2 regions of the Pontixanthobacter gangjinensis genome follow, and region 1 is predicted to be linked to the other one. Evidence: predicted binding sites of a transcription regulator. Region 1 holds the regulator's gene; the other holds the start of a gene.
The links. Region 1 encodes LexA, which represses DNA repair genes until DNA is damaged. Its sites were predicted from a motif close to GTTCCNCNCTTGTTCT; they were not measured.

Region 1 (4,168 bases):
GGATCCGTGGCAGGTGGCCGAATGCCGCGCCTATGGGGCTGATGCGATATTGATTATCGTGGCAGCGCTTAGCGATAACCAAATGATTGAAATAGAAAAAGCCGCGCTTGAGCTGGGTATGGACGCCTTGGTGGAAGTCCACGATGAGGGCGAAATGGAACGCGCGGCGCGCCTCCAGTCCCGGCTGATTGGAGTCAACAATCGCGATCTCAAGAGGTTTGTCACAGATTTGGCCGTAACAGAACGACTTGCGCCACTTGCGCCAACAGGCAGCTTACTAGTTGGCGAAAGTGGCATTTCACATAATGAAGACTGCCAGCGCCTTTCCCGCAGCGGAGTACAGTGCTTCCTCGTTGGCGAGAGCCTTATGCGTCAGGATGATGTAGCTTCAGCAACCAAAGCCTTGCTGAACGGATGAGTAAATTGACCCATCTTAACGAGGGCGGCGCAGCAAGAATGGTAGACGTTGGCGATAAACCGCAAACCAACCGCTCGGCAACAGCGACCGGATTCATCCGGATGAACCCTGAGACACTTGGCGCAATTCGAGCGGGTGATGCCCCAAAGGGTGACGTGCTGGGAACAGCCCGAATTGCTGGGATAATGGCAGCCAAAAAGACCGGCGAACTGATCCCGCTATGTCACCCGCTCGGGCTCGATTCAGTCCAGATCGATATTGTGTTAGAGGATGATGGCGTTCGTGTAACCTCCACAGCATCGCTGGTGGGCAAAACTGGCATAGAAATGGAAGCTTTAACAGCCACTTCGGTTGCGCTCTTGACAATCTATGACATGGCCAAGGCGCTGGAGAAAGGCATGGTTATAGAGAGCGTTAGACTCGTCAAGAAAACCGGGGGCAAATCCGGCGATTGGCTCGCGAATTTGTGAGCGAATTACTGCCTCTCGAAACCGCTCAACAGCGGCTCTTCGATATGGCGCTGCCAATGGCCGCTGAACCGATCGAGACCCGCCTCGCAAGCGGGCGCTACCTTGCAGAAAATATCAATGCAGCACGCACTCAACCTGCACATGACCTTTCGTCATTGGATGGTTATGCAATTTCAGGCGACGGACCATGGAGAGTAATCGGCGAGAGCCGTGCCGGATCGCCTTTCGATGGCTCAATCGAGGCTAATCAGGCAGTTCGAATTTCAACCGGCGCATGGATCCCGCATGGATCCGACAGGGTGCTGATTCAAGAAAATGCCGCTCTAAGCGATGGCGAACTCACAATCACCTGCGACCCTCCCGAAGCTGGCCAGTATATACGGAGGGCTGGCTTCGACTTCAGCTATGGCGACCAAGTTTTGCAAAAGGGCACTTTAATGGGCGCGCCCCAAATCGCGTTAGCACTGTCCGCCGGTCACAACACAATCCAAATATCACGCCGCCCCCGCGTCGCATTGATTGAATGTGGTGATGAATTGGCAAAGTCTGCTAACGAATGCGCTACAAATCAAATCCCGGCGAGCAACAATGCGATGATCGCCGCACTCGCCGAACCACTAGTTTCGGAAATCAACCTCATTGGGCCAGTGGCCGACACAATGGAGGAAATGATCGCAGCGTTAGATGCCGCGGGCTCGGCGGAAATCATCGTGACCAGTGGTGGCGCATCGGTGGGTGACCATGATTTGGTACGGCCTGCGTTGGAGGAATGGGGCGCGGAAATCGACTTTTGGAAAATTGCTATCAAACCGGGCAAGCCTCTGCTCGTCGCACGCAAAAACAAACAGATGATAATCGGTTTGCCGGGCAACCCTGTGTCGAGCTACGTTACCGCATTCCTATTTCTTCTACCTTTATTGCGCCAATTTGCGGGCGCTACTACGGCGAAACCATCCGGCCATTCTGCACGCATTACAGCGGATATCGCGCCGGGCGGGACGAGGCGGGAATTTCTTCGTGCAATCTGGGATGGCAACAGCATTTGCCCCATCGATGAGCAGGACAGCAGCGCGCTCCTCGCCCTCTCCCGTGCCAACGCTCTGATCGAACGCCCTGAACATTGCCGTAGGACGAAAGCGGGAACGGATGTTCCGTTTTACTTGCTCCAAAATGGCGGAATCGCTTGACCTTACGGATTTAGTTGCCTACTTGTTCCTCATTCGTTCGCAAGCATGCGGATGGAATCGAAGGCGACTAAGGAGCCCCGCCATGCTGACAGCAAAGCAGCACGAACTCATTCGTTTTATCCAGCAAAAATTGGAAGAAACCGGCATTTCTCCCTCCTTCGAGGAAATGAAGGCCGCGCTAGATTTGAAGAGCAAGTCCGGCGTTCACCGCCTTATATCAGCGCTGGAAGAACGCGGCTTTATCCGGCGCTTACCCAATCGTGCCAGGGCGCTTGAGGTACTGAAGAACCCTGAAGACGTCTTGCCCGGTGCAACTGGCAAATCGGCTGCAAATGATAGCGGTGGTAATGTGGTTGATTTGGCAGTGGCTTCACCTCGCCAACAACCACGTGCGGCGAATGATGTGATTGATATTCCTTTGCATGGCCGCATCGCTGCTGGCGCTCCTATCGAGGCGTTCGAAGATCATAGTACCCTGCCTGTGCCCGCCGCTTTGCTAGGCCCAGGTGATCATTACGCGTTGGAAGTTTCGGGCGATTCGATGATCGACGCTGGCATTTTTGATGGTGATTTCGCACTTGTGAAACGGACCAATACCGCTCGAGATGGAGAGATCGTAGTCGCGCTGGTCAATAACGAAGAAGCAACGCTCAAATATCTGCATCGCGATCAGGGAATGGTTAGGCTGGAACCAGCCAACACCGCTCATTCGCCGCAGCTTTATCAATCTGGTCAGGTGGAAGTTCAGGGTAAGCTCGCAGGGTTGCTTCGCCGGTATCACTGATCGGTTTGTTGTTAACCTTCGGACAGAGATCGACAACTGATTGTGCGAGGGAAGCTAGTCCGCCTCTCCTCGCCACCAACCATGCCGGCCCATCGAATCGGAAACCTTGTCAATCCGCTCATTGGCCAGGTTGATCGACAGGCCTCCACTTGCCTTCAGATAGTTTTTGTCTGCCTTCAGCCACTTCGGTTTGCAGGACCAGGGCAAATAGCGGTCGGCGACGACAATGTCAGCGCGATCACAGGCAGCTGCCAAGGCTCTTTCGTCAACTCGATTGTTGCTGCGCGCCATCATGATGTGCCAGTTCCTGCCCCCACGATCTAACGTCACGACGCAAAAATCCCGATTGCAGTCTGCACCCTCCCAATTGGAAAGCGGTACCGGATTTCCGCCCATGCCGGCAATCTCAAGCAGATTGTCGCGGGCATAGCTGCTCCGGCTCTCGCGCAAGACAATCAACTCGTCGCCCTCCCCGGCTATCCCGACATGACGTCCATCGCTGGAAATCAGCAAATCAGGCGCTGGTTTTAACAGGAACAGAACGGCGGTGAAAATCGAAAGTCCAAACCCGAATAATCGAACCCGCCCCTTCCACAGTCCGAGCCACAATCCCCCTGCGACAAACAAGGCGAACAACCCACTGCCCATATCGGGCATCAACTTCACCGCGCCGGGCTGTTCTGCGGTGAAATGGGCGATTCCAATTAAAAGGTCGAGAGATTTTCCTGTCAGCCACCAAGCTGGCGAACCCAAGCCGAATAGGTCGAGGAAGAGCGACACGGCTATGAGCGGCATCGAGGCGAAAGTCGTTAAAGGTATGCCAATCACATTTGCAAAAGCACCATAAACGCCAGCTCGGTGAAAATGGAAAAGGACAATCGGCATCAGGGCAATTTCGATGACAAAGCCAGTAACCAGCAACATGGTAATGCGCCGCGCGCTTCGGGTGAGCCAGCTCTCCTCACGAGGTGCCAAAAACGCTTGGACTAGCGCTGTATTATGTAACGCAACAATCGATAAGACCGCCGCAAAGCTCAATTGAAAACTCGGACCAACTAAAGATTCCGGCCACAATAAAAGCACGAACATTGCCGCGACAGCGATCATCCTCAAAGACAAAGCATCTCGGCCGAGTCCTAGGGCAATCAAGACCAATATTGCGCCTACGCAACTGCGCACCGTCGGCACCTCTGCCCCGGTAAGCAGAGTATAGCCAACCCCCGTCAGCGCAGCAATCGCAGCTGCGGCAAGAGGCAGCCGGACCCGCAGCACCAGCCACGGCCACAGCGCCAAAATTTTGAGAGAGAGC
Region 2 (4,168 bases), 470 kb from region 1:
GGTGCTGGTGGCCTAATCCTGATTGATGATTGCGCCGATCCGTTCAGCGTCGAAGCTGTCCGCGCCAGCATGGGAGCCGTTTTTACCCAACAGATCGGGCAAACGAGTTGGGATGATTTCCTGCCGTGGTTGCGAAGCGGTCCAGAAAATCAGCGGGGGCAACTTATCGCCGCAAGCTTGCGCAATGCCGTCGATTATCGCGATGCGCCTTACGCGGCGCCGTGCTTCATCCTTGTCGGCAATGAATCGCGTGGTCTGCCCGAAGCTTACGAAAATGCTTGTGACCTGCGGGTCACGATGCCGATGAAAGGCCGTGCAGACAGTCTGAATGCAGCCGTTGCCGGCGCTGTGCTGGCTTACGAGGTGCTAGCGTCTTTGGATTGATCAGGAAGCGCCGCGGTTTCGTCTGCGACATCAGCGGCGGTGTAGCGAGGTGCGCTTTCAACCAACGGCACTTCTTCAATCTCACGCTTGCCAACCTCGATACCTTTTTCAGACAGGCGCTTGGCGGAAGAGAGGACATTGCGCTCAAAACTGCCAACGAAACTGTTGTAGTTTTTTACCGCTGACTCCAACCCCGACCCCATCCGCTTCAGGTGCTGGGATGCAGTTTCAAGCCGGCTGTACAATTCGGCCCCTGCCTTGCCGATTTCGCGGGCTTCATCGGCCAGTTGGTCCTGCCGCCAGACCTGCGCGATGGTGCGCGCGATCGCGACCAGATTGGTTGGCGATGCAAGCAACACGCCGTTCTGGAAAGCAAAGTCCCACAGATCAGGATCAGCTTCCAGCGCGGCAGCGATAAAATGTTCACCCGGAACAAACATCACCACGTAGTCAGGCGCATCCTCAAATTGGCTTTGGTAGCTCTTTGCACCCAAGGTTTGCACATGATTGCGCATTGATTTTGCGTGAGCGCCGAGCGCCAATTTACGCACATCATCATCATCGGCCTCGAACGCCTCTTGATACGCATTAAGCGATACTTTGGCGTCGATGATCAGCTTTTTCTGGCCCGGCACATTGACGATAGCATCAGGGCGCAGCCGTCCGTCAGCAGTATCGACCGACTGCTCCAGATTGAAATCTGTGTGCTGGGACAGTCCGCATTGTTCGAGAACATTTTGAAGCGCCCTCTCACCCCAACGCCCGCGCGCCTTGGGGGCATTGGTCAATGAGTTGCCGAGCCGCTGCGCCTCTCGCCGGACTTCTTCCTGACCCTTCTGCATATTGTCAATCAGTCCAGTCAGCTGGCCAAACGCATCGACCCGCTTGGCTTCGAGCATCGCCACTTGCTCCTCATAATTCTTGAGCCGCAATCCAACCGGTTCGAGCAAAGCCTTGATCCGTTGTTCACCGACCTCTTCGGACTGCTTGAACCGCTCATTCGCGCGCGTGAGAAATGCTTCCTGAGCTTTTCCAAGGACCTGCGCCCCAGTGTTCTCGAACTCTTTGAGCAACTTCTCGCGGCTTTCTTCAAGCAAGCGCTTTTGCTCGGCGAATCCGGCAGCCTGTGCTTTCAGTCCGGTCAATTCTTCGCGGGACCGGTCAAGCATTTCTGCCAGCCCATCAGCCCGCGCTGCTCGGTCGCTCATCGTCGCCAATTCAGGCGCCATGCGGCTTACTTTCTCGACCGCAGCTTTCGCCTCACCGTTGCGCTCTTCAAACCGCAAACGCCATTCAGCGACAGGGCGAGAGCCAACAAACCAGCCGGCGGCGGCACCAAGAAGGAGCGCGCCAAATATCAGAGCAATTTCAAAAATTTCCATTGCTAGAACATAGCTGGAACAGACGGAAACGGAAAGGGCCGGATGAAATCGGTTGGGAACTTTCCCACTACTCCATGCGCTTATCTCTTAAACAACTGAAAGGAATAGATGATGTCGATCAAAGCCATGATCCAAGATCACCCGCAAGTGGGCGCAGATTACAACGAGCAACTGGGTGAGGCAGTGAAGCATGCAATGTATTGCGCTGCGATCTGTAACAGTTGCGCCGACGCCTGCAGTGCAGAGGATATGGATACCGCAGCGTGCATTCGAGCCTGTTCAGACTGCTCGGACATTTGCACCGCCACCTACCGTGTCGCTTCGAGACGGACCTCCGGGAATGTTGGCATTATCGAGTCGATGCTGCGAACCTGCATTGCCGCTTGCGAGGCATGCATTGAGGAATGCAAAAAGCATGACAACGACCACTGTCGCCGTTGCGCCAAAATGTGCCGCGAGTGCGCTGACGACTGTTTGAAAGCGCTTAATGGCTTAAGTCAGGCAGCGTAGTTAGGATTGCAGACAGGCATTTCAAAAGGGCTTTCGAGTAATTTCGAGAGCCCTTTTTGCAAATCATCAAGCCGCTTTGCGAAACTTCTCCAGCTTCTTCAATGCCATTTGCTTCTTCAGACGGCTCAAATGGTCGATAAACAGGATACCTTCTAGGTGGTCCATTTCATGCTGGATGCAGGTCGCCATCAATCCGTCCAATTGTTCCTCGTGAACCTTGCCGTCCAGATCCTGATAGCGAACGCGGCAAGTGGCCGGGCGATCTACATCGGCGTAGATTTCAGGTACTGACAGGCAGCCCTCTTGATAAGTCACCAGATCTTCTGCCGGATCGAGGATTTCGGGATTTATGAAGATGCGCGGCTCTTTCTTAAGCGGCTGATGCGTATGCTCTTCGCCGCCATGGGCGTTGCACACTTCAGGCTCGGCCTCTTCATCTTCGGGCTGCAAGTCGATCACCAGCACGCGTTTGGGCACACCAACCTGTATCGCCGCGAGGCCTATGCCCGGCGCGTCATACATCGTCTCAAACATATCTTCGACCAGCGTTTTGAGCTCGTCATCGAATGTTTCGACAGGTGTCGAGATGGTTTTCAACCGGGGGTCCGGCACTTCAAGAATTTCACGGATAGCCATAAAGGACTATTTAGGGATGCTTGCGGCTCGCCGCAAGCGTCAACCTACCGGACGCCGCGCTCTTAGCGCTTGTGCCAAGGTTCCTTCGTCCAGATAATCAAGTTCACCGCCGACCGGCAGGCCATGCGCCAATTGGGTGATGCGCACCGGAAATTGCTCCAGACGTTCAGCCAGATAATGCGCGGTGGTTTGTCCTTCCAGAGTAGCGTTCATCGCCAACACCACTTCCTCGATCCCGATGCCGTCTTCTTTGGCCGCAATTCGTTCGAGCAGCGAACCGATGTTCAAATCCTCGGGCCTGACGCCCTCCATTGCCGACAGCTTCCCGCCCAGTACATGGTAGCGGCCTGTATAGAGTTTCGCCCGGTCAAGCGCCCACAGATCCGAAACATCCTCCACCACACAGAGGGAGCGTTGATCGCGCCTGTGATCGGCGCAAATTCCGCAGGGGTTCTGCGTGTCGACGTTGCTGCACACTTCACATTCGACCAGCCGGTCGCGGACAGCCTCCAGCGCCTCCAGCAAGGGGCCAAGCGAAGTCTCCCGCCGCTTGACCAGCCACAACACCGCACGCCGCGCAGATCGCGGCCCCAGGCCGGGAAGCCGTGCCAGTGCCGATGCCAGTGTCTCAATCTCTTGCGATGCCATGGATGCAAAGATAGGGCTTGCGGCCGATAATAGGAAGGCCGACAGACTCAATCATGCGCATCATTTTCATGGGAACGCCCGATTTCGCGGTGCCGACATTGGCCGCCTTGCATGATGCAGGGCACACAATCGTCGCCGCCTATACACAGCCGCCGCGTCCATCAGGCCGAGGCAAGAAGTTGCAGCCCTCCGCCGTGCAGAAAGAAGCCGAGATTCGCGGAATCGAAGTTCGGTGTCCTACTTCGCTTAAAACGCCGGAGGCTCAACAGGAATTCGCTGCCCTCAAACCTGACGTTGCGGTTGTCGCCGCCTATGGAATGATTCTGCCGCAGGCGGTGCTCGATATTCCCGTGCATGGCTGCCTGAATGTACATGCTTCAATCCTGCCGCGTTGGCGCGGCGCGGCACCTATCCACCGGGCGATTATGGCGGGTGACCCCGGAACCGGTGTCACGATAATGCAGATGGAAGCAGGTCTTGATACCGGCCCGATGCTGGCGACCGTGCGGACACCGATCGAAGACAAGACGACCGGCGAACTGACTGAGGAACTGGCCGAATTGGGCGCGCAATTGATGGTCGGGACAGTGCGCACGCTGGAGGTTCAT

Region 2: GRI36_RS06290 (DNA recombination protein RmuC) is a predicted target of LexA. The motif match lies at 1,771-1,786, and genes of this name have one in related genera.

The regions. Positions count from the first base shown of each region.
Region 1 covers NZ_WTYS01000001.1:1,799,974-1,804,141, reverse strand. Annotated here, with positions in the region: gene trpC (indole-3-glycerol phosphate synthase TrpC) at 1-418, shown strand, start outside; gene moaC (cyclic pyranopterin monophosphate synthase MoaC) at 415-888, shown strand; gene GRI36_RS08470 (molybdopterin molybdotransferase MoeA) at 885-2,075, shown strand; gene lexA (transcriptional repressor LexA) at 2,158-2,859, shown strand; gene GRI36_RS08460 (ComEC/Rec2 family competence protein) at 2,914-4,168, opposite strand, start outside.
Region 2 covers NZ_WTYS01000001.1:1,325,767-1,329,934, reverse strand. Annotated here, with positions in the region: gene GRI36_RS06295 (TrmH family RNA methyltransferase) at 1-384, shown strand, start outside; gene GRI36_RS06290 (DNA recombination protein RmuC) at 357-1,766, opposite strand; gene GRI36_RS14090 (four-helix bundle copper-binding protein) at 1,875-2,276, shown strand; gene def (peptide deformylase) at 2,343-2,912, opposite strand; gene recR (recombination mediator RecR) at 2,952-3,560, opposite strand; gene fmt (methionyl-tRNA formyltransferase) at 3,614-4,168, shown strand, end outside.